DNA from 3 places in the Brevibacillus sp. AG162 genome. Region 2 is predicted to be linked to each of the others. Evidence: riboswitches for the same ligand, from Rfam matches in the RefSeq annotation. Region 2 holds a riboswitch; each other region holds the start of a gene.
What was found. Region 2 has a riboswitch for cobalamin ahead of FB479_RS05090 (ABC transporter substrate-binding protein). Riboswitches for the same ligand answer to the same signal wherever they lie in the genome.

Region 1 (10,105 bases), on a different contig from region 2:
TAATTTCCGCTTCGATACACTGACTCGTACAGCAGACAATCTATTGCTGTTCAAATACATCGTGCGCAACGTAGCTGCGAAGCACGGCAAAACAGCTACCTTCATGCCAAAACCAATCGTTGGTGATAACGGTTCAGGGATGCATGTTCACCAAAGCTTGTTTAACGGCGATACCCCGTTGTTCTATGAGCAAGGCGGTTACGCAAACCTCAGTGAGACGGCGCTGCACTACATTGGCGGTATTTTACACCACGCCCCTGCACTCATTGCCTTGACGAACCCAAGCACCAACTCGTTCAAGCGTCTGGTTCCGGGATACGAAGCACCAGTGAATCTGGTCTTCTCCAAAGGAAATCGCTCTGCTGCCGTTCGGATTCCGATTGCTGCCGTTACGCCAAAAGCTTCCCGCATTGAGTTCCGCACCCCGGACTCTACTGCTAACCCGTACTTGGCTTTTGCTGCCATGCTAATGGCCGGCCTCGATGGCATCAAGCGCAAGCTCGACCCGCGTGCACTGGGCTTTGGGCCATTGGATAAAAACATCTATGACTTGTCCGATGCGGAAAAACACGAAATCAAGAGCGCTCCCGGCTCTCTCGCAGAAGCACTTGTCGCACTTGAACAAGACCATGACTTCTTGCTCGAAGGGGATGTTTTCACAAAAGAAGTAATTGAAGGCTGGATTGCACAAAAACGCGGTGAGATTGAGCAAGTTGAGCGGACGGTGAATCCGAAAGAGTATGAACTGTATTACGACCTATAAGTTGCAGGAAAAAGCCCTTCTCTGATGAGGAGGGCTTTCATATGCGTTCGAATAAAAGACGATTCTCAATCACAAATTAAAAGCAGATTGTCAAAAACAGATGATGGGATGCGCATTGATCATGTTGATTCAAAAGATAACTCGCTTTGTCATAAAAGGTGCTGCGATTATCCTTCTGACCGTAAGTATTTCAGCCGCTACCGGCCAGAAAATCGCTTACGCCGATCCTTCGTTACCAATCATAAGCGATCAAGGTATTTATACAATTGAGGTCTATCCGAGAAAACATCAACTGATCATCCGGAAGCATGGGAAAGTATTGAAAACCTATGCGGTTGCAGTTGGTAATCCTTCAACACCTACACCTGTTGGCGAATATAAAGTCGTAGCAAAAGGAAAAGATTGGGGACCCTCATTCGGTCCGAGATGGCTGGGGTTAAACGTCCCATGGGGAATTTATGGCATCCACGGCACAAACAAGCCTCATTCAATCGGCCAGCATTTAAGCCACGGTTGTATTCGTATGAGAAACAATGACGTAATCGAATTATTCAAGATAACTCCACTCGGAACAAAAGTAACGATCTATGGGCATTTATTGGGGGACCCAGGCCATGATCCTAGGAATTTAGCGGAAGGCGACGTTGGTGGAGATGTACAGCTCATCCAGTCTCGATTGAAGAGCGCTGGTTATTTTCACGGGGTCTGTGATGGTAAGTTTCGTTCCTCTACAACTGCTGCTCTTAAGAAATTTCAGCGCGATCGAAAATTAAGGCCAAACGGTGTCGTGTCCAGCAAGGTTTACGAAGAGCTGGGATTGCTGGAATAACTCCCGACAAGCTTCGTAATTCCTACATGAACCTTCTAAACATATTTCCAATCCCATTCGATCCTTGGAAAGTTCTGAATACCTCGTTTGCTATGCGTACACCATTTAAAAGGGTATCTATATCAAGGTTTAGATTAGAAACCCTTGGCGAACGAGACTCTCTTCTCGCCCGACGGCTCGTCTTGGTCCACTCTTGATAATACCGCCCAAGGGAATCGGGATTTTTATGCAGCTTTCTGATCGAGACCTTATTCGACTTGAGCCAATCTGCAAATTCAGGGCTAAAGCCATTCATTTGTCTAGCCACCTTTTACTCTCACCTCGTTTCATAAATGAATAATGCAAAGGGATTGTATGTCCCTTTGCATTACTCTTTTGCTACACATATTTCCTAATCCCAAGAACATCCAACAATGACAAGCAAAACGAACAAGACCAGGATCAGAGCAAAGTCATCAAAGCCATTAAAGATACTCATTATGCCTCCCCCTTTCCTTAGACAACACTACTGTATGCGTTTCGCAGATGTTTTGCCTGTACGATGACCTATTAAGCAAAAAGGAGCAAGCATTTGCCCCAATCGTCCCTTCTCCCTCGTACATGTAGACGATCGTGTATCCTTCCTCTCCCTCTTTCCCAACCTCAGCAAGCAGTTCTCCTTCCCCGCCTACTATTTTTTTACTTCCATGGCGAAAACCACTATGACAATTCTCGACAAAGACGAATCGTACGCCTACGACTTCTCGTGCATAAAAACGCAAAAAGAGCCTAGTACAAGGCTCCCTTTGCGTTGCATTTACTCTTTTACATAAAGCTGATACATCTCGGTTTCTTCATCAGTTGCTTTTGCGATTCGAAAAGCTTCTTCCACGCTTTTCTTGTTTTGAATTACCTCGTAGAAAAAGCGCAGTGCGAACATCAGCGCAGAATTTCCGTCCGGGTAATCATCTGGCCCGATATACGTATGGCAACCTCTGTCGAGAAAGGCCTTCGCTAATTCGGGATAACCAAGCGAGCATCCGTTACCTACCACGATTTTTCCATCCAGCTTGGCAAAACGTCTAACCTCGTCAGGACCAAAATCACCCTTTGGTTCTCCTTCCTCGTAAACGTCCTCACCCAGCTCTGGCATAATGAGGCTTCCCTCATCGCCATGGAAATTCAGAACAATCATGTCGGTATTTGGGTATAGGTCGCTGCCATTCAATACATCGATCAAATCGCTTGGTCGACCAATCCAGTACGTAAAGACTCGAGCTCCAAAATACTCGAGTGTATTTCGGATTGCGTGGCTATCCAGATCCGTATCCGGACCGATTACTAAGGCTACATTCATTTCAGGTTTACTCATCGTGATATTCCTCCATTTTGTTGTAAGCGGTTTTTATTTGTGGGTAAACAAAACCATTTACATGGAGGGGGTCGGGCCATCTGGTGAATGGCAAGACGTTACTTCTTGGTCATCATGAATAGGTAAACTCCTCTTCCATTGGAAATTTTTAAAATTTCAAGCAGTATATCACTCAATATCTGGAAAGTAAAGCTTTTCCGCCTCTCGTTTTGCAGCGATTACGCAAACCCTTTTTTGATTTTGGTCTTCATGTCACGATACAGCTCTCCGTAAGTAATGGCATGTTCGATATGCGAATAGGAAAGCACGGAATCGCCATCTTTGCTCTCGCAGCACGCAAAGAACAAGCTTTCCATCAGATTGTGATTTTCGATGGAGTTGGTAATATGGACGCAATCCTCAATGGAATCATGAGCGTCATGCTTGTAGAAAAGAAACGTCCCTTCTTTGAACGCCCCTTTTTTGTTGGCGTCTTTCCAGATGAGCATGCCCAAGGTAATAAAATACCCTTCTTGGAAGCGGATGACGCCTGTAATGACAGAATTTATCGTAGTCGGAATGATCGCAATTGAATCATTGAGCTGATTGACGTATTCATACAACGCTTTATTGGATTCTCGAAGATCAGCGATCGGTATATGAAGGAGCTGCTTGTCTCTTAATTTTTCTACGAGTTGCTGAACGCATAGCGTCTTATTCAAAGTTGAAATCACAACCTCATCACTTCTCCCATTGTAAGTAAGTGCCTTCTTTACGTTATTCGTGATGAATGGACATATCCCTACAAAATCCGCACAAATCTTCTTAACTTTTCAGCGAGAATCATTCCATGAAAAAAGCCCTTCACGCCTTTTATGTGGCGAGAAGGGCTCTTTGGCGCAAATTTACGCCTTTCCTTTTAGGTAATCATCCTTTATCTTCTTTTCCTGTTCGGCGGTGGTCATCTCTTTCTCCAATACTTGATACATCAGTTCATCCTTTACATCACGAGAGATTCCTTTTTCCTGATGATTCGGGACAGATGAACTCGAGACAGAGTCATGTTGCATACGCGTACCTCCATGGCTTTTTGGGGTTAGCTTACCCGAAAGCGCCCGCTCCATTCACCATACCCGCTGAACACTGAGCCTTTTGCGCAGCTCCTCGACCGAACGCGGAATATTTCCGCCCAGTTCGCGCTTCCACTGCTCAGGCAGTGCCTCCCACACATCGACAAGCAACGGCATGCCCAGATGAAGACTCTCGAGCATCACTCTGTTTTCCAATGCCTCCTGCGGATCTCCCGCGAAAACAAGCCTGCCTTCATCCATGATGCAAATCCACTCCGCCCATTCAAACGCAATATCCATATCGTGTGTCGCCATCAAAACCGTCGTTCCTTGCTGGTGAATGGCATCGAGCTCCCGCAGCAAATTTTTTGTCTGATAGCGATCCAGATATGCAGTAGGCTCGTCCAACAGCAAAAGCTCAGGCTCCATGACCATAACCCCCGCGAGTGCCAGACGCCGTTTTTGTCCCAGGCTCAAATGATGTATCGGAGCTTCTGCCAGCTCTCTCAACCCGAATGCATCCAGCACCTTTTCTACCTTTGCCCGGATTACGTCTACAGGCAGCTTCTGATTGCATAAACCGTAGGAGATATCTTCCGCGACCGTGCTTGCGATCAGCTGATGCTCGGGATCTTGAAAGACCAAGCCTACCTTTTGTGTCAATTCTTGCAGTGCAGCGCGTTTGTAGACAAGCGGTTTCCCCTTCCACAGCACCTGTCCCTGCTGTGGCTCGATGATCCCGTTTCCATGCAAGAACAAGGTCGACTTCCCACAGCCATTCCGTCCCAAAAGGACACATTTTTTCCCTTCTGGAATCCATAAGGACAGCCCAGACAGAACGGGTCCCCGCCCCCCCGGATACGTGTACTGCAAATCAATAAACTCCAACAACCTTGATGTCATAACCGCCAACCTCCTGTCCACCACTCAAGCAGCACCAGCAGCATACAGCCTGCGATTGACTCCCACTCATAACGGCGCGAGCGAGCATGGGTATGAAACGAGAGCACCTGCATGCTCTCCCCGAAGCCTCTAGCCGCCATTCCTTTGTGCAGGGCTTCGTATTTGCGCATTGCTCTGACAAACAATTGCGCAACGAGAATCCCCGCATCCCGAAGCGTCGCGCGGAAGCCGCGATGACCTCCGCGCGAACGCTGAGCAATCCAGAGCTGGTGAGAAATCGTTACTAACACAAAAATAAACCGATACATGATCATTAATAAGTCAGTCACAAGGACAGGCATACGAAGTCGGCGAAGCACCTGCAGGATTTCGGCAAACGGCACGGTAAACAAAAGGAAGGCAAAGCAGGATAAGCTTGCCATGGTACGCCAAAATAAGATCCAAACTTTACTGAAGGAGGACATCGGCACATAGAGCACATACGATCCCACTTCCCATGCTGTTGCGACCTGGACCTGCACTTCACCTGCTCTCGCCCCTTCTACCATTAGGGCAGGGAGCCCCGCCGCAAAAAACGAGAGCGACACCATCATAAAGGCACAATAGATACGGACAGGAATCTGGGCATACACCACTACCCATACCGTCATCCAGACAACAACGGCCATCTGCATCCATACATGTCCCACCAAGACGAGCAGTAACAATGCACTCGCCAGCAATAGCTTATGAGCTGGCGGCAGACATTTCAGCCTGTTTTGATAAGAGAGAGAATCAAGCTGCAGCCCGTTCATTTTTTCCGCTTATCCAACCGACCTTTGTACAAGCCCACGGCGTAGCCGATCACTCCCGCTCCCAACGCCGCCTGCACCGCAAACAATAGACTCTCCGTCTCTCCCCCTGGCGGTTCTATCAGCGGCTGGAACCACGGTTCGTAGCTCGGAGCGATCTCCTTGATCGCTTCCTCTGCCACGCCGTCTGCGCCGCCAAATTCCGAATCCTGCACCAGCAACAGCGGGACAATCGCCAGTACGATTACCCCCAAGAGTAAAAGCCAGTTCCATCCTTTTTTCACAGCGATTCCTCCCGTTTGAGCAAACGAAGCTGTGTAAGCTCTTTTGCGTTGTAAGATAACAACCAGTTCCAAACAAGAACGGTCAACAGACCTTCACTGATTGCGAGCGGTACTTGCGTGAATGCAAAAATTCCTGCGAATTTGGCAAACGAGGCCAACACTCCACCAGATTCAGCTGGAAATGCGAGTGCCAGTTGAATCGAAGTCACCACATAGGTAGCAAGATCAGCCAAGGCAGCCGCTGCAAAAACAGCCAGACGCTGGCTTCCGCCCACTTTCATGATCATCTGATAGATTCCGTATGCCACAAGTGGTCCTACTACTGCCATGGATACAGCATTTGCCCCTAGCGTAGTCAAACCTCCATGTGCTAAAAGTAAGGCTTGAAACAAGAGCACCATGCTCCCTAACACAGACATCGCAAAAGGTCCAAACATAATGGCGCCAAGGCCCGTTCCAGTCGGGTGAGAGCTGCTGCCTGTAACCGAAGGGATTTTCAGTGCAGATAAAACAAAGGCAAACGCTCCTGCAACACCAATAAGGAGCTTCATTTCGGGATGTTCTTTTACAATCTTGTTAATCGAACGAATCCCAAGAATAAAAAATGGCAAGAAGACAGCCCACCAAAACAAGGCCCAGGATAATGGCAAATACCCTTCCATGATGTGCATCGCGTGTCCTGTCTCTGGTTCATTGAGCAGAAAATACAGGACAAAGCCCGCGATCATCAGACAAGTAGTTACGAGACGAGATCGATTCATGTTCATTCCTCCTTAACTGGCTTTCGTTCGTTCTTTTCCTAACAAACAAAAAAATCCCATCCATCAATGGACGAGATGTGCACACAAAACAACAGACTGATTATACAGCCTCATTGCCTCGTATTCACCGCTCCTTTCCGCGAAGGTTTTGTGGGTGTGGCTACTAGGTAGGTCTCCTGGCTTCCAGATCCATGCGCTCTTTGTCCTTCCCCATACGAAAATGAGTGGTATCCTTATCAAAGAGAGCTCCCTGGTTACAGTGGCGGGACCGCTCGGGACTTTCACCCGATTCCCTGTTACCCTTTATGCGTCACATAAAGGCACCTAACGCCGACAATATGCAATTGACAGACAATTCATGTTTGTCCCACATCATTATACCGAATCACTACATAAATCGGAAGAATATAAGCAAAAACGCATAAACCGATGCCCCACTACAAACGGAGCCATCGATCTATGCGTACTTGTTCTATCTATTCTTTTGCGTCTACGCCAATTACTTCACTAATATGTTTAAAACCATCGCGTTGCATGAGCTTGAGCAGTTTTTTGTTGATTTGCTTGGCGATACCTGGGCCCTGATAAATCATCCCCGTATACACCTGAACGAGACTGGCTCCTGCTCGGATTTTCGCGTAGGCGTCTTCACCGCTATAAATGCCGCCAACACCAATAATTGGCACCTTGTCTCCTACTTCTTGATAAATCTCCTTCACCCAAGCAGTGGAACGCTCCGTAAGAGGTCTTCCGCTCAAGCCTCCTGCTTCCTCGGCAAATCGATGTCCGGAAACCGCCTCGCGTGACAGTGTCGTATTGGTAGCGATAATTCCGGCAATTCCTTCTTCTACAGCAGCGTGAACAACATCGCGCATGTGCTCATCCGACATGTCTGGCGCTACCTTCAGCAGAATCGGTTTTTTCTTGATGGAACGCGCTTCCATTTCAGTTGCCTTTTCCCTTACTGCACGCACCAAATGACGCAAGCTCTCTGTTTCCTGCAAGTCACGCAGATTCGGGGTATTCGGAGAACTGATGTTAATGACGAAATAGTGACCGTATGCATAGAGCATGTCCATACATTTGCTATAGTCGATGGCCGCTTCTTCATTCGGCGTTACTTTGTTTTTCCCAATGTTAATCCCAATCGGAACATCTGAGTATGCGTAATCGACCAAATGCTGGGAAGCCAGATACGCACCGTGATTGTTGAAGCCCATCCGGTTAATGACAGCCTGATGTTCCGGCAATCGGAACAAACGCGGCTTCGGATTGCCTGGCTGTCCCTGCGGCGTCAACGTCCCAATTTCCACAAACCCAAAACCAAGGGCACCCAATGCATGATAGACTTCTGCATTTTTATCAAAGCCGGCTGCAAGTCCGACTGGATTCGGAAACGTCATTCCCCATAGCTTATTCTCCAACCGCTGGTCTTTTACCTGATAGATCATCTTCAGGATGCTTTTGCCTGGAGCAGAATCCTCCACCAGCCTTAAGGCACCAATTGTCTTTTCATGAATCTCTTCCGCATCTTGCTGGAACAGATATTTTCTTATGAGCTGATACATCGGCTGCACTCCTTACTCCGTTTCTACCTTTTTACCTCATAGTAGAATACCATACTTTCTCGGGAGGATGTAACCTTTATACCTGATACATATTTCCAAGCAAGAAGGCAAATCCTAACAGCACCACCACGCACAGGGGGACAAGTCTTTCATGAAAGTGGACGGAAAAATCGGGATTGGTCAAGCCATTATGGTGATGATGCTGACGATCGGCATTACGAACCACGTAACCGTCATCCCCCTCTTATTGAGCAAAGCAGGCAGAGATGCTTGGTTAAGCGTGTTGCTTGCAGGTATTCCTTTTTCCTTGTGGGTGTATCTTTTGTTTGTGATCAATCGAAGAATAAAGCAACAAGCATTGTCTGAATGGCTTCAGCAGCGAACAGGAAATATTGTCAGCCATCTCTTGCTCGCTCCGATCATGATCTGCCTGTACCTGATGGCGTTAACCAATCTAATCGATACCCAGACATGGACTACGGTCAACTACCTGCCTCGAACACCCGAGTGGGTGACCGCATTCGCCTTGATGGGATTATGTGTGCTCGCAGCTATCGGGGGAATGACTTCTATAGGAATCACAGCAGGAATCCTTCTGCCTATCGTCGTGTTGCTCGGATTTTTCGTCGCTTTTGGCAATATTCCCAAAAAGGATTATAGTCTTTTACTGCCGCTTTTCCAGAACGGTATTCGTCCTCTGCTGCTTGGGATACTCTACGTTGGCGGCGGTATTACCGAGCTGTTTCTGCTGCTATTGCTACAGCATCACGTACGCAAGCCACTCCGCCTCGTACACTATTTCGTTATGCTCGGCATTACGCTTCTGTTGACACTCAGTCCGTTGACGGGGGCGATTGCAGAATTCGGACCTGTCGAGTCTGCGCGTCAACGTTTTCCTGCATTTGAACAATGGCGGCTCCTCACCATCGGAAAAGACATCGAAAATATGGAGTTCTTCTCGATTTTCCAGTGGCTCTCTGGCGCTTTTATTCGAATTACCATCTGCTTGCTGCTCCTGGGAGAATTACTCACGATCCGTACCAGAAAACAACGCAAATACACGATCCTGTTTCTCGGGGGGAGCATGATCGCCTTTACCAGCCTCCCGTATAGTGACATGCAGTTTGTTTCCTTCCTGACGCACGTATACTATCCGCTTTACTTCGTCATTATGATCATTGTCTCACTCGCACTCATCCTGATTTCCCTGCGCAAACCATCCAAACAGGAGGGAATTGGCCATGACCCTTGAAGAGGAACTGCGAGCAAAATTCGCGCATTGTGCGGACGTCGTTTTTATGCGTACGGTCACATCTGAAGACCAGCCTGTGTTGATGCTTTATTGCGAAGGACTTGCAGACGTTCGTCACTTACAAGATACGGCATTGCCACAGCTTGAGCGTTTCCTGGCTGAGGGTGATTTGCGCTCCCTGCCCCTCACCCCTCTCTTCACGAATCCAGAGCTGTGGATTGAGCGACTTTTTGCTGGAGATTTGCTGATTTTCATTGGTGACACTCCTCCGTTTGCCTGGGACATCGCCAATCGGCCAGAACGCAGCACGGAAGAAGCCAATACAGAGATTTCGATCAAAGGTCCCCGGGACGGCTTCGTCGAGGATCTTTCCACGAACGTGGCTCTTATTCGCAAGCGTATGCGAACGATTACCCTGGCCTATGAGCCTTTTATTCTCGGAACGCGCTCGCGAACAAGAGTCGGAATGCTGTATATAACAGACGGGGTATCTGTAGATCTGGTAGAGATGATGCGCGAGAGGCTACACAAATGTGCATCAAAAAAAATTGTGA
Region 2 (10,105 bases):
TTGTGGGTAGGGACGTTCTCTGTTATTGGCTCCGTTCTCGCAGGGACCTTGCTCGGTCTTTTGGCAGGATATTATGGCAGATGGATCGATACGATCATTTCGCGTCTCTTTGATATTATGCTTGCCTTTCCAAGCATTCTTCTGGCGATTGCCGTTGTTGCCATCTTGGGGCCTTCCTTGCAAAACGCCTTGATTGCGATTGCGATTATTAACATTCCGACATTTGGTCGCTTGGTACGCGCGCGCGTTTTGAGCTTGAAGGAAGAAGAGTTCGTCATGGCCGCACGGGCAATCGGGATGAAAAACTCCCGAATTATCATGCAGCATATTTTGCCGAACAGCCTCGCACCAATCATTGTGACCGGGACGATGGGAATCGCTACAGCGATTATCGAGGCAGCTGCACTTGGCTTTCTCGGACTGGGAGCACAAGCGCCAGAACCGGAATGGGGAAAAATGCTCGCTGATTCACGTCAGTACATTCAGAAAGCACCATGGACTGTTATTTTTCCGGGGCTCTCTATCATGCTGACAGTTCTCGGCTTTAACTTGATTGGGGACGGCTTGCGCGATGCACTCGACCCGCGGATGAAGAGCTAATCAAATTGCAAAAAGACAGAAGGGGATGGGTGTGTCCGTCCTTCTGTCTTTTCTTATTTATCCTTCTTCCATGAAGGTACGGCACAACTGATTGAAAGTGGGGGCAGCTTTTGAGATGACTTGATGCTTCACGTTTGGGATCATCTCGAGTTTTGCTTTTGGCAATTTCATAGTAAGCATCTGCGCATAATGGTGCATCCGTTGATCTTGTTTCCCATAGGCAAGTAAAATTGGAACCTGGATGTTACTCAGACGCGTCGTACATTGATAACGATGACCGGCAGCGTAAAGGTATTTCAGGCTGGTCGGATCTGTTTTGGAGGCGTGCGCCGTCCATTTTTCCCGCATTTCTGGGTCAGTGACATGAGAGGAAGCAATCGAACGGGCAAGAAGAGGGACTCCGCGAAGCATCGACAATGCCTGTGCCATCCAAAATCGTCCATGTAAATACAGGTCATTCACTTCGGAAAAACCACTCACGAGTATACCGCCTTGTGCATGATCAGGATATCGAAGACAATATTCAAGAGCAATAGAAGCACCTTGGGAGTACCCCAAAATAAAAGGACGCTCAATGCCGAGTGACGGGATCAGCTTATGGAGCCGTTCTGTCAATTCTCCAATGGTATATGGCTTCTCCATCGGGGAACTGTCGCCATGTCCAGGCAAATCAGGGATAATAAGCTGATACTTATCCGTGAGTGTTTGCTGATAAACAAAATTGACAGAGCCGATACATGGTGCATGGATACACAATAACGGTGTGCCTTTTCCCGATATGTGAAAAGCAAACTGCTTTCCATCCTGATGGACGAGTATTTGTTCCATTTTCTTTTTCACCCCACCTTTAGCTTGTCCGATACGAAGTAGATTTTTCAATTGAACTCTTCTTTTTTTGATGGGGAAGTGGTATTCTCGCAATAGAATAATTGGTGAAAGCAGGGTGAAGAAGTTGTTTCAAGAGCGCATTTCAAAGCTCCACACGTTTTTGACAGAGCAAGAGCTGAACGCGGTGTTGATTACCTCTCCCAAGCACGTTTACTATTTGACCGGATTTTTTACAGACCCGCATGAACGTTTTATGGGTCTCGTTATTCCTGCTGAGGGCAAACCTTCCTTAATTGTACCTGCTCTTGATCGTGAGGCAGCGGCTGAGGCTTCATTCGTTCAAGATATCCATACACATACGGATATCCAAAACCCGTATGAAATTCTCAAGCAAGTGTTGCCAGCGAACTTATCGAAGCTCGGCATTGAGAAAAGTCATATGACTGTCGAGCGCTATGAAGCACTTGGACAAGTTGTTCTGGCGTCGAGCTATGTGGACGTGGAAGAGCCGCTGCGTGAAATGCGATTGATCAAATCTGCGGATGAAGTGGATCGCTTGAAGCACGCTGTTCAGTTGGTCGAGGATTCCTTGCGGGAGACCCTGAAAAAAGTCAAGACAGGCATGACCGAGACAGAAATCGTAGCTGAGCTGGAATTTCAGATGAAGCGCTTGGGTGCGGAAGGTCCATCGTTTACGTCCATGGTATTGGCAGGGGAGAAGTCGGCACTGCCACACGGGAAACCAGGAACGCGCCAGGTACAAGAAGGCGACTTGCTTTTGTTTGATATCGGGGTAGCAGCGAATGGATATGTATCCGATATTACCCGCACCTTTGCTGTAGGCGAGATCAGTGCCCAGCTACAAGAAATTTATGAGACGGTATTGGCTGCCAACGAAGCGGCAATTGCTGAGATTCGTCCGGGTGTGACCTTTGCGCATTTGGATAAAACTGCTCGCGATGTCATCACCGCAAAAGGCTACGGAGAATACTTCATGCATCGTCTTGGGCATGGACTTGGGATGGATGTACATGAATATCCGTCTGTTCACAGCCAGAACCAAGAAGTGCTTCGTCCAGGGATGGTCTTTACGATCGAGCCAGGCATCTATCTGCCGGGTGTAGGTGGCGTGCGGATTGAAGACGATGTATTGGTTACGGAAACGGGCGTTGAAATACTCACGCAGTTCCCAAAAAAACTGACTTCTATCAACTAATGAAAAAAATCGTAAAAATTGAATACGTATCGAATGGTGCTGGACGGCATATGCTGTCAGCTTAAAAGGGAAGTCCGGTGAGAAACCGGCGCGGTCCCGCCACTGTAACGAGGAGCGCCTAGCGAATAGCCACTGTTTTTTGCGAGACAAAAAATGGGAAGGTAGCTGGGCGTGCTGATTCGTAAGCCAGGAGACCTGCCATGCGATCATATACAATCGACCCACGAGGATGGGGCAGATGTGGAAGTAGTCTATGAAAGGTGCCTTTGTGCCTGCTTATAGCTATATCTACGTTTGTCATGCACCTCCCGATTGAAATGGGGGGTGCTTTTTTTGTGGAGGATTTGGGTTCAACCCATCATTTCCATACAGAAAAGGGGATTATAGATGTTTCAGGCAAACAAATCACATACAGTAAGGAAAGGACTAGTTTTCGGTATCATGACAGCTGCTATGCTTTTGGTTTCGGCATGCGGCTCCACGTCGACAACACAGGCTCCAGCCAAAACAAACCAAGCAGCTGCACCAGCAACAGAGAGCAAGCCTGTAACACTAACCAATAATGGCATCGAAATGACCTATCCAACAGCACCTGAGCGTGCCGTGACTTTGAACCAACACGTCACCGAAATCATGCTGGCACTGGGACTGGCTGATAAAATGGTCGGAACCGCTTACCTCGACGATGAAATCCTTCCAGAGTTAAAAGCAGATTACGACAAGGTTCCGGTACTGTCTGACAAGTATCCTACGAAAGAAGTGCTGCTGGCAGCGAACCCAGACTTCGTGTACGCTGGATGGAAAAGCGGATTCGGCGAAAAGGGTGTAGGATCGATGCAGGATTTGGAAAAGGTTGGCATCAAATCGTATTTGCAAGCCTCTTCTAGTATGCCTGGCCCGACAATTGACGATGTATTTGCGGACATTACAAATATTGGTCGCATTTTCCGTGTGGAAGACAAAGCCAATGATTTGATCAATAAAATGAAGAGCGAAATGGATCAAACGATTAGCCAAATTGGCAAGGTGGATGAGCCGCTTAAAGTGTTCGTGTACGACAACGGGGAAGATAAGCCATTCACAGCAGCCAACAACTACATGACGTCCTTAATCAAGACTGCTGGCGGTAAAAACATTTTTGATGACATTCAAAAGGGCTGGGCAGAGGTCAGCTGGGAACAAGTAGTGAGTCGCAATCCAGACGTGATTATCATCGTAGACTACGGTGATAGAACCGTTGAGCAAAAACGCAATTTCCTTTTGACCAAAAAAGAACTGGCGGATATCCCGGCGATTAAAAATCAACGACTAATGGTATTGCCATTGTCTGCGGCTTCTGAAGGCGTTCGAGCACCGATTGCGCTAAAAATTTTGGCAGAAGGGCTCTACCCGGATAAATTCAAATAGAGTACACCCCTTTTAAGGGAGGGAATGGCACTGCAACAGATTAAGTTACCTTATATCATCATTACTCTACTGGTCGGACTTTTCCTCTCGATTACGTTCGCAGTTACCTTGGGCTCAGTGGAGATTAAGCCGACAACAGTATGGAAAATCGCCTTATCGAAAATTCCAATGTTTACCCAATGGATTGAGGTGGATTGGTCCAAAGGAGAGCAAACGATTATTTGGGATATTCGCTTTCCGCGTGTGCTCTTAGGGGCGATCGTCGGTGCAGGTCTGTCTGTCGTGGGGGTAGCGATCCAGTCATTGGTTCGTAACTCCTTGGCTGACCCCTACGTGTTAGGCGTATCATCCGGTGCTTCGGTTGGAGCTACCTCGGTGATTATATTCGGAGCATTCAGCATGTACGGGCAGTATGCACTATCCTTAGGCGCTTTTACAGGCTCTCTTGTGTCGATCATTCTCATTTTTACGCTATCCCGTATCGGAGGACAAAACTCGACGGTACGCCTGCTCATGGCCGGAATCGCGATATCTGCGATCTTGTCAGCGATTACCAGTCTCCTAGTTTTTTCAGCGCCGGATGAGCATGGAATTGGTACGGTCCTGTTTTGGTTAAGTGGAAGTCTGGCTGGCGGGAAATGGGAGTACCTGACGATCCCTACATTGATTGTCATCATCTGTCTCATCGTCTTGATGGCCCAATACCGCTCGCTCAATGCGATGCTGATGGGCGAGGAGTCAGCGGGGACATTGGGGGTGAATACGGTACAATTCCGCAAGCTTCTCCTGGTGATCACCGCACTGCTCACGGGGGTGATCGTGTCCATTGCGGGATCAATTGGTTTTGTCGGATTAATGATGCCCCATATCGTTCGTGTGATGGTCGGATCAGATCACAGGCGTGTCCTGCCTGTCAGTGCTTTGTTTGGCGCGATATTTCTAATCTGGGTTGATGTAGTCGCCAGGCTCGCATTTGCGCCGGAAGAACTGCCGATTGGTATTTTGACAGCGCTGTGTGGAGGTCCATTCTTTATCTGGTTGATGTTGCGGAGTTCTTATTCCTTTGGAGGTAGCGGACGATGAATTTACTGGTTGAGAATATATCGGTCGAACTGGAGAAAAAGGGAATTCTGCGCAACGTAAATCTGGAGGTGCGCTCCGGAGAGTTTGTGGGACTGATTGGGCCGAATGGCAGTGGGAAGTCCACATTGCTAAAGAGCATTTATCGCGTACTGAAGCCGCGTTCTGGATGGATCTCGCTCGATGGCGACGATTTATACAAGCTAACCTCACGCCAAAATGCTCAGCGAATGGCCGCAGTGCGGCAGGAGTCCTCTGTTGAATTCGATTTTTCGGTAACCGAAATCGTGAATATGGGACGTGCCCCCCACAAACGGCTATTTCAGTCCGATAACGCAGAAGACGTTCAGATTTGCGAAGAGGCACTACAGCGGGTAGGGATGCATACATATGCTGATCGCAGCTTTTTCAGTTTATCGGGCGGGGAGAAGCAGCGGGTGCTGATTGCCAGAGCTTTGGTACAGCAAGCCCAGTTCCTTGTCCTTGATGAGCCGACGAATCATTTGGATGTTCGATACCAGTTGCAGGTAATGGATCTGGTCAAAACGCTGGGAATTACGGTTTTGTCCTCGTTGCATGATCTCAATATCGCTGCGATGTACTGTGATCGTCTGTACGTGATCTGCGAGGGAGAAATCGTTACATCAGGGACTCCGGAAGAAGTCTTGACTCCCAAACTTATTCGGGATGTTTTCGGGGTAGAGACAGAAGTGACGACGCATCCCATTACAGGCAAAAAACATGTGTATTTCTACTCGGAAGCGATCCGTGTGAAGCCATCTAACCAGAAGATAATCAGTGGAGTCAACTGATAGGGGGCAAGTTGAGATTCTTTGATTTTTATAGGAAGGATGCCTAGGCGGCGTCCTTTTTTGTTAAGCCGACGGCACATGGATTGGATTTCAAATCATTTTTATCATACATTTGGCGAGCGTTTTGGCCAGTATCCGAGTCCTATCAAGCTCCCTTTCTTGCGTTCTGGGGGAAGCAAGCAATCTTCAGGAGGTATCTAAAGCATTATGACTGTCTATAGTTGCAGAATATGCAAATTCCGTTACGACGAGTGGCTCGGTGATACGAAAAATGGCGTCCCGCCCGGGGTGCCTTTTCCGCATTTGGCAGGTTCTGTGTGTACCGATTGTGGGATGAACGAGGAAGGACGGCACTTGCCGCTTCCTGAAACGAAGTACACAAACGTAGAAGCTACGTATTACGATCAGTTTGCCGGGAAGGCCAGCATCGCTTTTTATCGAAACTGGTTGTTGCAGGAAGCGGAGCAATCACCCATCTCCGTGCTGGAGCTGGGTGTTGGAACAGGGAGAATTGCCATTGAGCTGGCACGGAATGGCTTGTCCGTCTGCGGAATAGATTGGAGCCCGGATATGCTGGAGATGGCCACCAAAAAGAAACGGCGCATGTTAAAAGGGAAAGAAGAACTGCTGGAGCTGGTCGAACAAAATATGTGGGAGATGGAGCTTGATCGGCAATTTACGCATGTGCTTCTTCCGGAAGGGATTTTTCAGCAGGCCACCTGTAGAGACAAGCAACGTCAATTGCTCTCGGTCATTCACGATTACATAATGGAGGGCGGAACATTGGCAATTGACTTGCTTTTGCCTCCAGTAAAAAATCAATGGACAACGATGCAACGCAAATTCGTTTTCCCGGACCGAATGGTGTATCAAAAGGTGGAGGGGGAAACCTCGCTCTTGGATCAAAAGTTCCGTTACACGCTCACTTATGAGACTTTTCTTGATCAGATCGAGCAGCCAAGGTATCGCGTAGAGCGTGAGATGGCGTTGCTTTTGCCTACAGAGCTTGAGCTGTTATTGGAAGGATCAGGCTTTCACGTCACCTATAGCAAAGAGAATGTATACCACAAGCAAGACTTCGAACGAAGTCAAGCGGACGAGGGCTATGATATGGATCGTTGGCAGCATGGTGGGTATCCATTCGCTGAACCTGTCGGGATACCTGGTGGAGCTACTCGCTGGACGATTTTTGCGAAAAAAATTTCTTCCCCCACTTTGTAACAAAACGTCTGCTGCTGCATCTAACCATTATGATTGCGAGTGAAGGAGGTCGCGCCCTTGGAAAAATTGCAGCCAACGACAGATGCTGCATTTGAACAAATCATGAGGGAATATGGGACCCGTGTGCTTCGACTCGTCACTTTTTTGGTCAAAGATCGCAGCTTGGCAGAGGATATTACGCAGGATGTATTCGTCAAGGTGTATCGGCATCTTCCCCGCTTTCGGCAGGAGAGCAGCGTGCACACGTGGTTGTATCGAATCGCGGTAAATGAATGCAAAGGTTATTTGCGTTCTTGGTCGTTCCGTCATATCCTTCCCCGTTCGTGGATTAGACAGGATGGGGAGCTTTCTACAGAAAGTCTTGTGCTCGATCAAGCCGAGAGGGACCAGCTCGTAGCAGAAGTGCTGCAGCTTCCTCCGCTCTATCGCCAAGTGATTGCCCTTCATTACTACGCGGATTTATCCATCACAGAGGTGGCAGAGGTACTAGGGGTAACGGAAGGAACAGTCAGAACCCGGTTGCATAGGGCCAGACAGCAGCTGCGGCAGAGTATGGGAGAGGGGAGGGACTGGGAATGGACGAAAACCGATGGCTCACGGACTTAAAGGAACGGGCAGATCAGACCATTTTTCGTGATGTTCAATTCACTGCATCGATGGAAGAGCGAGTGCGTCAGAGGGTGAGGCCCGGGACAGGATGGATGGTTGGCTGGAGCAAAATAGCCTTGCCGGGTGTTGTGCTGACGATGGGCTTGCTATTGTGGTTCGGGCTCCTAATTCAGGAGGAGAGACATTCTTCACAGCACGAGGTAAGACCTTCACAACAAGAGACACAAGTACCCTCCTTGTTGCCAGGGGGCCAAATCGTCGAAGCGGATTTGTGGAAGGTGTCGCCTTCTTTGTCTTCCACTTACGACAATCAGTCCTTTTCTTATTTGGGAGAAAAGCCTGTCCGCATCATGACAGATCAGGGCGCTTTCTACGAAGGGCAGACGCAGCGTGTGATATGGCTATTGAATGGGGACTACGCACAAGAAGTAGAGATCGCTGCTTACAGCACCGATGGGACCCGTCTGTCATTGGGCAGCTACGAGGTTATGGACCCGTTATACGATGCAGATGGCCATTTTCCATCAGGGATCGTGTTGCCTGAACCGGGAAAATGGAAGCTGGAAGCAAGATCAGGAGGCAAACATCTTGGACAAGTTTTTGTCGAGGTGAAAAAAGGGATAGCACCTGCGAACCGGCAACTGGTCGGCCCTATCATTCAGCAGTATTTGGAGACGGAAAGTGGTAAGCTGGGGTGGCTGGGAAAACAACGCGAGATGAATGTCGAGCTCCTCGGAGTCGAAGCGCCAGATGCTGCGAAACGAACGGTATACGCGTGGGTAAAAATAACGGGAAACAATTCTTCCGCACTCAGTGCACCGATGGTCTTTCAAATCGTCTACAATGGGAAGGATTATCGGGTAACTGACTTCCAAATGCCCGAGGACGGCAGTAACTACCAGAGCAGCCTGCAAAAACTGTTTCCACCTAAAGTGCTGGAGCAAGTTAACAACCGATCAAAAACATAGTAAGAATGACAAAACGGACCTTTGCCTAAAAAAAGGTCCGTTTTAGCTTTTCATGTCTATCCGTATATTTGAGCGCCTATCGCCCAGTATGTCCCATCACGACGTGGCAGGCTATCAGCATTCGCAACCATCACTGGGGGATGTGAAACCTGTGTGAAGCCGCTTTGCTCCAAATAAGTGTGAAACGCTGCTTGCTCATCCGGTACATCTATTCGCACACGTCCGGTATGATGTTGTGTCAGGTTGTACAGGATATGTTCAGCCATGACGGCATTTTCTGCGACAATCGGCCCCGCGATAAGATTGACCGGGCCTTGAACAGCGAAGCCATACCCGATGATCTTGCCTGAGCAATTTTTGGCTACCAGACAGGTGCTAGCTTGTCTCATGCGTGTCTCGAGAAAATGAGAGCGTCTGCTACCCAGCGCTGCTTTGTCCAATTCAACCACGCTCGAGAAATCGTCTAACTCCATTGGCACCATTTCAAACTCGACATTGGCTTCGTTAGGCAGAGGTGCTTTAGGTACAAAGCGTTCAGCTATAAACTTCCGAATACGATCGACTGTCTCGAACCCGAGGTTTTTGTACAATGGCTCTCCTTCTGGAGTCGCAATAAGCATGATCGTTGTATCCGTAGAAACAGACGCCATGCAAGCCTTCATGAGCTCGCGGCCAAATCCTTTTCCTTGTGACGAGGGATGGACAATCACCATACCAATGCTGGCAAGCTTGTCTTCGTAGGGGATAATAGCCGTACTTGAAAGTAGGGTACCACTCGCATCTTTGTGACCGAATACTCTCCCGATAGACAGAATTGTGCGAATTTCCGCTTCGTCGTAATCCCAGCCTACGGAATCAGATAAGGCAATGAGTCCGGGAATATCCGATATCGTTAAGGAATGCAAGCAAGGGTCAACGCTGTTCACTTTGATCATTCTCCGTTTCTTTCTTTGTGTTCACGGCGGTATCGCCTAAGAAATCGTTTAATGCTTCCGCCACTTTTTTACGTGTAGCGGCCAAGCGGTTCGCAGCTCCATGCTCGTACAGCGGATCACTCCACCCGAAGCCGTCATGATGGAATCTTGGGATGACATGCACATGGAAATGAGTCAAATCGTTGAAAGCACCGCCGTTTTGACAAATGGTAATGCCATCGGGCTTGTACAACTTGGCAAGGGCATGGGACAGGGATGTGACTACCTCGCACACTTTTTGCATCGTTTGTTCATCCAAGTCTATCCAATCTACCAGATGCTGCTTCGGGAGGACGAGCGCATGACCTTCAGAAAAAGGATCGATATCCAAGAGGCACGCCACCCATTCGTTTTCAAAGACGATATGCGCTTCTTCAATTCCATGGGCCA
Region 3 (10,105 bases), 810 kb from region 2:
CTGGCAAAAAATATGAGATTACCCATGAGGGACTGTTTACAAGAAGAGAAAAGTTTATCGAGGAACAAGAGGTTAAGCCGTGGCTGCTGCATGACGAGGATGTCATTATCGTGGGCGAAAACAGAAGGGAGCCCTGGCGGCTAAAAGGGATGTTCGGTGCTTCAGCTACCTCCTTTGGAGCAGTGGGAGAGAACTATATCATGTCCACTGGGTATGGGGCACGTATGGCAGGCGGTTCTTGGATCAATACGGGAGAGGGTGGCGTCGCAGAAGTGCATCTCTCCACGGGTGCGGATATCATTTCGCAAATCGGGCCGGGGATGTTTGGCTTCCGTGATGACAAGGGCAAGTTTTCGATCGAAGAATACAAAAAAAAGGCAAGCATCCCGAACATCAAAGCGTTCGAACTGAAATTTCATCAAGGGGCCAAAATACGCGGTGGGCACCTCGAAGGCTCCAAGGTCACGGAAAAAGTCGCGGCAGCAAGGCTGGTACCTGTAGGACAAACGGTCAATTCACCGAACCGCTTCGAATTCCTTACAAATCCGGATGAAGCATTGCGTTTCATCGGCAGTTTGCAGGAGGCGGGAGGCAAGCCGGTGGGAGTAAAAATCGTCGTCGGCGATCCAAAGCGGTTGGAGCATTTTTTTGAGAAAATGCTGGAGTTGTCCATTTACCCGGATTTCATTACGGTTGACGGCTCTGAGGGCGGTTCAGGCGCAATGTTTAAGGCAATGGCTGACGGCATGGGCTTGCCCCTTTTCGCCGCGCTGATCATTCTCGATGATACGATGAGGAAATTCGGCGTACGGGACCGCATCAAGATTTTTGCTGCTGGCAAGCTCGTTACCCCTGACAAAGTAGCGATCGCCATGGCATTGGGAGCGGATTGCGTCAACTCCGCGCGCGGCTTCATGATTGCAACTGGCTGTATCATGGCGATGCAATGTCATACGGGCAAATGTCCGACAGGAGTCACTACGACGGATTCCAAGTATCAGGAGGCGTTAGTTCCGGCAGAAAAGCAGTGGCGAGTCATGAACTATATTTTGCAGTTGAGGGAAGGCTTGTTCTCGCTGGCGGCAGCATGTGGCTTGGAGAGTCCGACTGAGCTTCGAAGAGAGCATGTCGTGTTTACCAACGAAAGCGGGGAGACCATGCGTGTGGTGGACTTGTTTCCGTACCCGGTCGTGTCCAGATGAGTATTTACAAATAAGATAAATAATGGTATGGTGGATGAATCAGGCTATAGTACACCTTCCTTCTACAATTACTGGATATTAGGGGTACTGCTTTCCTGATTTTTTTATGCCTATTCTAAAATGAAAGAAGGCCGTATGATCCTGTGCAAGCGATCATGCGGCCTTTGTTTATGTTGATCGATTAGGATATCGTGTTTTGCCCAGGCTTCCAGTCCATAGGGCACAATCCGCCTGATTGCAGAGCTTCGATCACACGGAGCGTCTCATCTACGCTTCTGCCAACCTTGGAGTTGGAGATGACTGCGTATTGCAGGATGCCTTCTGGATCGATGATGAAGCTGCCGCGCAGCGGGGCTTTGGTTGCTTCGTCCAGTACACCGTATGCAAGGGTCGCTTCTTTGCTGTAATCGGAAGCGAGCGGGAATGAGAGTGGACCGATGCCTTCACCCGATCTCATCCATGCTTTGTGTGTATGTATGCTGTCGCCGCTAATGCCAAGCACCTCGACATTCAAATCCGCGAACTCCTTGATCCGGCGGTTGAGGCTGAGGATTTCCGTCGGGCATACTTTCGAAAAGTCAAACGGGTAAAAGAACAAAAGAAGCCATTTTCCACGATAGTCTACCAAGCTCTTTGACAAGGGAAATCCGTTGTCAAACGTAACGGTGTCCATCGTAAAATCAGGTGCAGGAAGTCCAATACGCGCTGTCATAGATCAATCTCCTCGTTTCTGATACCGTATGTCAGGTACTGGTAACAAAGTATCACGAATGATAAGGAGAATCAATTAGTTCGGAATATCAGAAGTGTTGTGGAGCTTTTTTGCATCGTTCTTTTGTAGAAGGAAGTAAACGATTGGAATGAAGGCAACCAAGAAACAACAGGCGGCGAGAATCGGCAATACGGACATCTCCATAACAGCACGACCGAGATAAGTTTGCCAGCCGATTGCAGCTAAACCGAGCAAGTAGGCGATACCTGTGAGATGGATGAATCCCGTACGGCCAGTGGACACGTGTTTTTTACGTTCAGCTAACCAAGCGACAAAAGGAACTGCTTGCAGAGCATGAAAACCAATACCGTGGAGCCAAATGATATTCCCCTGCTGCCCGACCACTCGACCATCATTGAATGAAATCCAGAGGCCTGCCGCAAACGAGAGCATAATCGCAATCATTGCATAGCGGATGCCAACTGCCAGCTCTGGGTGTAGGGAATAAGCTTTTCTGCGGAAAAACTGAATGGCAATGAATACATAGAAGAGGACCAAGAGAAGAGCCACAAAAGTAAAAATGGAACCGACAGCGACGTCGAAGGGTGTGCCATTTTTGACGAACCTCGGGTCCACGCCGCGGAAGTTTTGTACGGTTTCCGCTCCGTAAGAGTATAAAGCAAGCAAGATATAAGACCAGCGAAAGAAAGCTCTACTTCGCGTGCCCAGGGCAGATAACGGAATGATTGCGGCTGTCGACAATAAAAATATTCCGAGTGCGGCATTAAAGGAAAACGCTTTCGAGACATCGCCATTTGGAGCGACGGGTCCTCCGTGCAGCATGACCCAGATTGCACAAATGGCAGCCAATAAGAAGCCGAGCATGCCGGTATACACTAACCATTTCTCCCCTTGAAAGAAAGGGGGTGCTGTATGACTTTCCATAACAGATTGATTCATGAATCGAGTTCTCCCTCCTGTAAAGTTTTGGTACTCTGCTATTCACTTTACAGGGATGGAGAATACGGAATAACGGGCAGCGGAATGAAATCGAATTAGGACCAGGGACGGATTTGTTCTCGTTCCTGAGGGAGAGCTTTACCATCAGGAAAAATTGAAGTAAACTGTATAAAAATGACAAAAAGGAATAAAAAATCAGGCTATTGTACACCTTCCTTCTGAGCTAAAGGTTTGGTTCACCATTAGGGGTACTGCTTTCCTGATTTTTTTCGTGATGCCAATGAAAAATCAAATCTACCTTCGCCGGAAAAATAAAATCATCGTACATCAGGGGCAGCATGAACTGCCTACCTCTTATTTAGCTGCGGCTTTGCGCAATATTGAGAGCTTAGGCTATACCTTTTCACTGGAATTGCTAGAAAGAATCCGGACGCTGTCGGAAGGAGAGTTTTTCGCGCTCTATTCGGATGTAATAGCTGTACTCAAGGTAAAGATCGGGTCATCCCGCCAGTACAAGCCGATGTATCCGAATTTTCCTAAGCAAGTCATGGAGGCTAGCGAGGGTGAGCTGTTTGTAAATGCGATCATTCATTATTTGACGTGGAACCTTCCTGTGCACGAAGTGAAAAAACGGTTGCCTCTGCTGAGAGAATCTCGCCTGAAGCTGATTCATTTGGGCACAGACGAAGAGCTGATTCAGATAGGAATGAACTTGCTGCGCTCCAATAGCTCGCTCTCTGCTACTGACAGGGAAGACTTGGAGGGCTTGATTCAGGCCTATGAAGGAATCGCAGAAGCTCTGCCAGCGGAGATTCCCCAAAAGGAAAACGTGGCGATTGCTGCGAGCCTGTTGCTGAAGTATGACAAGCTTCCTGCTGCTTTTTTTGCCCACTATTGCAAGACCGCGACAGATGTGTTGCGTCTGGCAGTGGCGCTGTCTGACGGGGATGTGAGCTTGGCAGAGCCTGCAAAATTTCGCAAGTTCAAACGCGGGGAGAGAAGGCTGCTCCTTAGCCTGCTGGAAGCCAGCTCGAATATCGTAGAAGACATGAATCGTTACAAAAACAGATGGATTCGTCTCGGGGAAATCTTGCATCCGTTTGAATATAAGGATCGCTATCCGAAAGCGGCAGAAGCATTCGATATTTTGCGCAACAATCACAAGGTCGAGACGTTCAATAGCCAAGTAGAGCAGGCGCTGGTCCGTGCGGATGTGAATACAGCGATCAAGCTGCTCGAACAGCGTCCAGGGGAATTTGCCCGACGTCTGGATCATTTATTGCGTTTGACGGAGCAGGGGAATCCAGTTCTTTCAGCCTTCGAGAAAATTGCGGGTGGTGTATCGACTCCAGTTCTTCTGCAAGTCATGAATCACTTCGACAAACGGGATAGCTACGGGGAATGGCGGACCTTTTTTCCGAAAGGGCAAGTGGCGAAAGTACAGGCAATCGAAAACCGAGTGCCAGGGCTTCCAGAGGACATCAGACAGAAGGCAGCGGATATTTGCCGGACATCGTTGTTGAACCGTTTTGCCCAATTGCCGGCGCTGGGCAACGTCTATATCGACCCGCGGCTGCAGGAGCATCTCGTTCCGTTTTCGATGCGATCTGCCAGCAAAGCACTGCGTACGATTGCACGCGGCTCCCGGCTAACGATCCCGGATGGAGGAACGATTCGCTTTTTCCTGTGGTGGAGAGAAGGGATTGTCAACGATGTCCCTACAGGCAGAGTCGATATCGATTTGTCTGCCGTGCTCTATAACGAAGACTGGAGATACATGGAGCATATATCCTATACCAATCTGCGTTCCGACAAGTATCAAGCGTGCCACAGCGGGGATATTGTGGAGGCGCCCAAAGGCGCGTGCGAATTCATCGACATCGACATGGAATCTGTCATCCGCTATGGCGGTCGATATGTCGTCATGAACCTGTATTCGTTTACGAGTCAGCCTTATTGCGATTTGCCTGAATGCTACGCAGGCTGGATGATTCGTTCGGCGCCACAGACAGGAGAAATTTTCGAGCCGCAGACGGTACAGGACAAGATTGATCTCGCCGCAAACACGCGGATTTGTATCCCGGTCATTCTGGATCTCGTGGAGAGAAAAGTGATTTGGACGGATATCGCCCTGAATTCCGATCCGCGTTTTGCCAACAATGTGGAGTCCAATGCCGGAGGGGTGGAGCTGATGGGAAGAGCGCTCACCTCGTTGGTGAAGCCTACCCTGCATGAGTTGTTCATGCTTCATGCACAGGCGAGAGGGACCCTGACTGATCAAGCTGAAGAGGCAGATACGGTATTTTCCTTGGAAGAGGGAATTACGCCGTTTGATACGGAGATCATCATGGCGGATTTTATGCAGTGATTGATTTATAAGGAATAAGCAAGACCGTCAGGCAGTATGCGCTGACGGTCTTTTTCTTGAATCTTATTTCTTACATCGACAAAACCCCGCCATAGATGGGCTCTTGCTGCGTTTTTTGTCCCCAGGTGCGCGTTCCGTATTCGAAATGCCACCATTCTTTCGGATAGTTGACGAATCCGGCATCGCTCATCAAATGATAGAGCAGTCGGCGATTGTCTCGAATCTCGATGTCTTTTTGTGTAGGCTGTACGAGTTCTTCATAATGGCGAGTCGAAGCCCTTTCACTGAAATCATCGAAGGCTGTCCCCATCTCCAGCCATCCATCAGGTCCTGCGATAGTCAGATCGACTGCGCCACCGGATAGGTGAGGGGACGGTTTGGAGAGGTCTGTTGTTGGATAAGCGACGAATTTGCTCAATTCTTCCGTGAGAGCGGGTCCTTCCTGCCAGCCTTGTAAAAGCAAGGCTTCACGAAAACGTTCATACAACGAGGCTTGTACTTCGAACGAGCGCCAGCCGTCCAACACGACGAGCTTGTAGCCAACAGGCAGTTGCGCGGCTGCCATGGCGAGCTTGCGTGCTGCCCCTTCTCGCAAAAAAGCTTCTGGCTGTGTTCCGGCATAGCCCTCGTGGTAGTAGGCTGGATAGACCGTGATTTGGGCAGAAAGGGAAGAGAGTGGGATCATCGGTTCGCCGCATTCCTTGATGGGGAGTGGGCTGGGCAGGACCATGTCTGTTATTTTTGGAATTGGCGGAAATAGCATGACTGCACACCACTTTCGAGTGTTTTGCCAATAGGGTAACGAAAAACGTCAAGTAAGTAAACGGTCATTATCTTAAATTTTCTGCCAATAGACACCTGCGACGAATCGGCAGCTTTTGCTTGAATCCTCGGTAGCTTTTGCTATTATTAAAGCAAGTGCTTGTCAACGAAACGAATGACATTTACATATGGAAGAGAAACAGGTCCTTGTTTTTGCGAAACCGATTCGCAGGAGCAAGGTTAAAAGGGAAGTTTGGTGAAAAGCCAACGCGGTCCCGCCACTGTAAGAGAGTAGCTGTTCTTCAAGGCATCATGCCATCCACTGCCCATCCGGGAGCGGGAAGGAGAAGAAGAGCGATGATCCTCGAGCCAGGAGACCTGCCTGTTTTTATGTTTACACTGATTTCCTTCGGGTCAAAGGAAGAGGTGAGGATTGTGGCTTTTCAGCTATCCGCGCTTTGTTTTTCCTTACGTTCTGGGGAAACAGAGCGCTTTTTTATTGGCTTCGGAAAGTATTTGGAGGAAACAGCGGAGTAAAATACATCACTTTTTGAGGTGGTCACGATGGAGAAAAACGATAAGAAGCGGGGCTTGACCCTCGTTTACACAGGAGACGGCAAAGGAAAAACGACGGCAGCCGTCGGGTTGGCTGTGCGGGCGACAGGGCGCGGGAAAAAGGTGCTGATGGTTCAATTCATCAAGTCGCCGGAGCGTACGTACGGAGAAAAGATTATTTTTGATAAATTGGGCATCGAAATTGTGCAAAAGGGTGTCGGCTTCACATGGACGAAGACACCGGAGGAGCATCGTCTGGCATTGAAAGAAGCTTGGGCGTTTGCGAGCGAAAAGCTCTCTTCCGGAGCGTACGATGTCGTCATTCTGGATGAGCTGAATAATGCATTGGCGATTGACCGCTTTCCGATTGACGATGTGCTGCCATTGACTGATGTGTTGAAAGCGATTCAAAACAGGCCAAGCCATATTCACCTCGTGATTACGGGACGGGCAGCAAAGCAGGAGATTTTGGACATCGCAGATTTGGTGACAGAGATGAAGCCAATCAAGCATTACTACGATGAAGGGATTCCAGCTGTGCTGGGGGTAGAGTTTTGACAAGCGCAGGTGTAATAGAGACGTACGGTCATGGTGGAGACTTGCTGACAGCAGCGCAACGCTTTGGTCGAGAGCCCGGGCAGTTTCTGGATTACAGTGCCAATATTAATCCGCTGGGAATGCCAGCAAGCGTCCGTGAGATGCTGCTGACTTCGCTCGCTGCTGTAGCGCATTACCCAGACCCTGGGCATCGTGTGTTTCGTCGTGTACTGGCGAAACGACTGCTAGTGCCGGAGGAATGGTTGTTGCCTGCCAATGGTGCAGCGGAGGCAATGGCACTGGCCATTCTCGGTCTTTCGCCGCAAACAGTTGGAGTGGTGTATCCTTGCTTTTCGGAATACGCGCAACTTTCCGAGCAGTATGGCGCTCGTGTCATTGGCTGCTTCGGGAAGGAAGCGAACGGGTACAAGCCCGATCCTGAAGAGCTGCACGCTCTTTTTACGCAGTCTGATCTCGTCTTTGTCGGGTCGCCAAACAATCCGACAGGAATCCTGTATCAACCGGATGAGCTGCGCCAAATGGCGGAATGGACGAAAGAGACCAATACGTGGCTCATTGTGGATGAGGCTTTTCTCGATTTTGTGGACGAAGAGCGGCAGTATACATTGGCGACGCAGCTGGAGCGCTCTCCCCGTGTGATTTTGATGCGTTCGATGACGAAAATGTACGCGATCCCGGGATTGCGCCTTGGTTATGCGATTGCGCACCCAGATGTCATTGCGAGGATGCGCAAGAAGCAAGTGAGCTGGAGCGTGAATGCACTGGCCCTTTTGGCTGGAGAGCTGTGCTTGCAGGAGCAGGCATACGAGGAACAGACGCGCAGGCTCATAAAAGCAGAACGTGCGTATTTGACCGATTGCATCAGCGGTGAGTTGGGATGGCGGGTATGGCCAGGGGAGGCAAACTTTTTGCTGCTGCGCTCGCCAGAAGGATTGCCAGCAGAACAATTGCAGGCACGGCTCGGCAAAAAAGGGGTTCTGATCCGCAACTGTGCTATGTATCCCGGTTTGACGGCACATGATGTGAGAATCGCCGTGCGTGGACGTGAGGAAAATGAACAACTTCTGGCAGCGCTCCGCGAGGTCCATGCGGAAGGAAGTGAACAGCGATGAGCTTGGTGCTGGTAACAGGCGGTGTCCGCTCAGGAAAAAGCCGCTACGCAGAAGAGCTTGCGATAACGTTGAGCAATCGAGTCCTGTACGTGGCGACAGGCAAGGCCTGGGATGATGAAATGAAGCAGAGAATCGAGCTGCATCAGGCACGTCGTCCGCTGGAATGGGGCTGTGTGGAGGTAGGAGAGCGATTAACCGATTACCACGCATTCAGTGAGCAGTATGATGTAGTGTTGATCGATTGTCTGTCTACCTGGGTGAGTAATCGGTTGATGAGCGTGGATGAGTCGGAATGGAGAAGTGCATCACACACGCAAGCCCTTTTCCAGGAAGCAGAGGCATGGCTGTCCCTCGTGCAGAATTCCCCGCAAAAAGTCATTGCCGTCACAAGCGAGGTCGGATTGGGCGGTGTAGCCTTGAGTCGTTTAGGCAGATGGTTCGCGGATGTGCTGGGCGATGTCAATCAGAGAAGTGCGCGACAGGCGGACGCCGTCTACGCGGTTTTGTCAGGGATACCGTGGAGGATCAAAGGATGAATGCATTTTTACACGCGATCTCGTTTTTTACGCGTATTCCGGTTCCATGGCTTCGTCCTTCAGAGGAGGCGTGGAGAAAAAGCGTCAACTGGTATCCCGCAGTTGGTTTGGTCATCGGTTTATTGCTATGGGGTGTGCATCAGGCAGGACTGGTGTTGTTTAGTCCATGGATCGCCGCTATTTTGACGCTGGTCGCATGGGTCTACGTGACCGGTGGTCTTCATATGGATGGGTGGATGGACCTCGCGGACGGTCTTGGCAGCAGCAGACCGAGAGAGCAAATCCTTGCGATTATGAAGGACAGCCGTGTAGGTGCGATGGGCGTTCTTGCTGCGATTATGCTGTTGCTGATCAAGGCGGGTGCAGTCGCAGAGCTCGCACAACCGGGATGGAGCAGCTTTTTGATCGTAGCACCAGTGGCAGCACGGACACATGTGCTTTTGTCGATCAAGCTCTGGCCGTATCTTACGGCGGACAAAGGGATCGGAAAAGGCATCAGTGCTGGACTTTCCGTTTCCTCTATCATCGTGAGCTACATCATCGTGTTTGCCGCAGGATGGTATTTTGGGGGCTTGCAGGTCATGACAGCTATTTTCCTGTCACTGTTGTTCGCTCTGTTGTTTTCACGCTCGGTTGCAAAAAAACTGGGCGGCTTAAATGGAGACTGCTACGGGGCTGTTATCGAAAGCAGTGAAGCGGTCGTTCTGCTGGTGTTGGTCGGGAGCTGGTGGCTATGAAGCTAGTTTGGATACGTCACGGGGAGACAGACAGCAATCGTGAGCATCGATATTTGGGGCATAGCGACGTTCCATTAAATGAACATGGGTATCTGCATGCGAGTGAGTTGGCAAAGGAATTACCTGTACTCATCGGGCAACCTGCTGCAATCTACGCAAGCGATCTGCTCAGATGCATCCAGACGGCCGAACCGCTCGCAGCTGCTTGGGGGCGATCGGTTATTCCGGAGCCAGCCTTGCGAGAGCTGTCTTTTGGTGATTGGGAGCTGATGACCTACGATGAGCTGATGCAGACGGACCTTGTGCGAGCAACGAGGTGGTACGATGATCCTTTTCGAAATCGACCGCCACAAGGGGAGAGTCTGGAAGAGCTGGGAATGCGCGTGGATCGTTGGCTACATTCCTTGTTGGAGAGAGCAGGCGAGGAGGAGGCATCCGATACAATCGTCATCGTCACACATGGCGGCGTGATCCGCTGGTTCCAGGCTGCGTGGCTCGAAAACAATCCTGACCGATATTGGCAGGTCGATGGCATTAAGCATGGGGAGGCTCTAGTAGCGGAATGCTTGGATGCGGAAGGGCAGAGTTGGATGCGACAACCCC

Region 1: another riboswitch for cobalamin. It lies ahead of FB479_RS20805 (energy-coupling factor ABC transporter permease); the one in region 2 lies ahead of FB479_RS05090 (ABC transporter substrate-binding protein).
Region 3: another riboswitch for cobalamin. It lies ahead of cobO (cob(I)yrinic acid a,c-diamide adenosyltransferase); the one in region 2 lies ahead of FB479_RS05090 (ABC transporter substrate-binding protein).

Annotation. Positions count from the first base shown of each region.
Region 1 covers NZ_VFNO01000007.1:124,359-134,463, reverse strand. Annotated here, with positions in the region: gene glnA (type I glutamate--ammonia ligase) at 1-763, shown strand, start outside; gene FB479_RS20850 (L,D-transpeptidase family protein) at 885-1,592, shown strand; gene FB479_RS20840 (YjcZ family sporulation protein) at 1,984-2,070, opposite strand; gene FB479_RS20830 (delta-aminolevulinic acid dehydratase) at 2,389-2,943, opposite strand; gene FB479_RS20825 (hypothetical protein) at 3,162-3,656, opposite strand; gene FB479_RS30565 (hypothetical protein) at 3,828-3,992, opposite strand; gene FB479_RS20820 (energy-coupling factor ABC transporter ATP-binding protein) at 4,047-4,895, opposite strand; gene cbiQ (cobalt ECF transporter T component CbiQ) at 4,892-5,689, opposite strand; gene FB479_RS20810 (energy-coupling factor ABC transporter substrate-binding protein) at 5,686-5,970, opposite strand; gene FB479_RS20805 (energy-coupling factor ABC transporter permease) at 5,967-6,731, opposite strand; cobalamin riboswitch at 6,881-7,074, opposite strand; gene FB479_RS20800 (quinone-dependent dihydroorotate dehydrogenase) at 7,208-8,299, opposite strand; gene FB479_RS20795 (GerAB/ArcD/ProY family transporter) at 8,451-9,551, shown strand; gene FB479_RS20790 (spore germination protein) at 9,541-10,105, shown strand, end outside.
Region 2 covers NZ_VFNO01000002.1:60,436-70,540, reverse strand. Annotated here, with positions in the region: gene FB479_RS05105 (ABC transporter permease) at 1-600, shown strand, start outside; gene FB479_RS05100 (alpha/beta fold hydrolase) at 658-1,428, opposite strand; gene FB479_RS05095 (M24 family metallopeptidase) at 1,553-2,644, shown strand; cobalamin riboswitch at 2,662-2,861, shown strand; gene FB479_RS05090 (ABC transporter substrate-binding protein) at 3,032-4,051, shown strand; gene FB479_RS05085 (FecCD family ABC transporter permease) at 4,076-5,134, shown strand; gene FB479_RS05080 (heme ABC transporter ATP-binding protein) at 5,131-5,943, shown strand; gene FB479_RS05075 (methyltransferase domain-containing protein) at 6,151-7,164, shown strand; gene FB479_RS05070 (sigma-70 family RNA polymerase sigma factor) at 7,222-7,770, shown strand; gene FB479_RS05065 (hypothetical protein) at 7,740-8,741, shown strand; gene FB479_RS05060 (GNAT family N-acetyltransferase) at 8,798-9,676, opposite strand; gene FB479_RS05055 (HIT family protein) at 9,654-10,105, opposite strand, start outside.
Region 3 covers NZ_VFNO01000002.1:868,587-878,691, reverse strand. Annotated here, with positions in the region: gene FB479_RS08985 (FMN-binding glutamate synthase family protein) at 1-1,202, shown strand, start outside; gene FB479_RS08980 (peroxiredoxin) at 1,384-1,914, opposite strand; gene FB479_RS08975 (hypothetical protein) at 1,990-2,874, opposite strand; gene FB479_RS08970 (TerD family protein) at 3,155-5,242, shown strand; gene FB479_RS08965 (M15 family metallopeptidase) at 5,313-6,005, opposite strand; cobalamin riboswitch at 6,189-6,404, shown strand; gene FB479_RS30445 (hypothetical protein) at 6,362-6,541, shown strand; gene cobO (cob(I)yrinic acid a,c-diamide adenosyltransferase) at 6,569-7,117, shown strand; gene cobD (threonine-phosphate decarboxylase CobD) at 7,114-8,229, shown strand; gene cobU (bifunctional adenosylcobinamide kinase/adenosylcobinamide-phosphate guanylyltransferase) at 8,226-8,765, shown strand; gene cobS (adenosylcobinamide-GDP ribazoletransferase) at 8,762-9,502, shown strand; gene FB479_RS08940 (histidine phosphatase family protein) at 9,499-10,105, shown strand, end outside.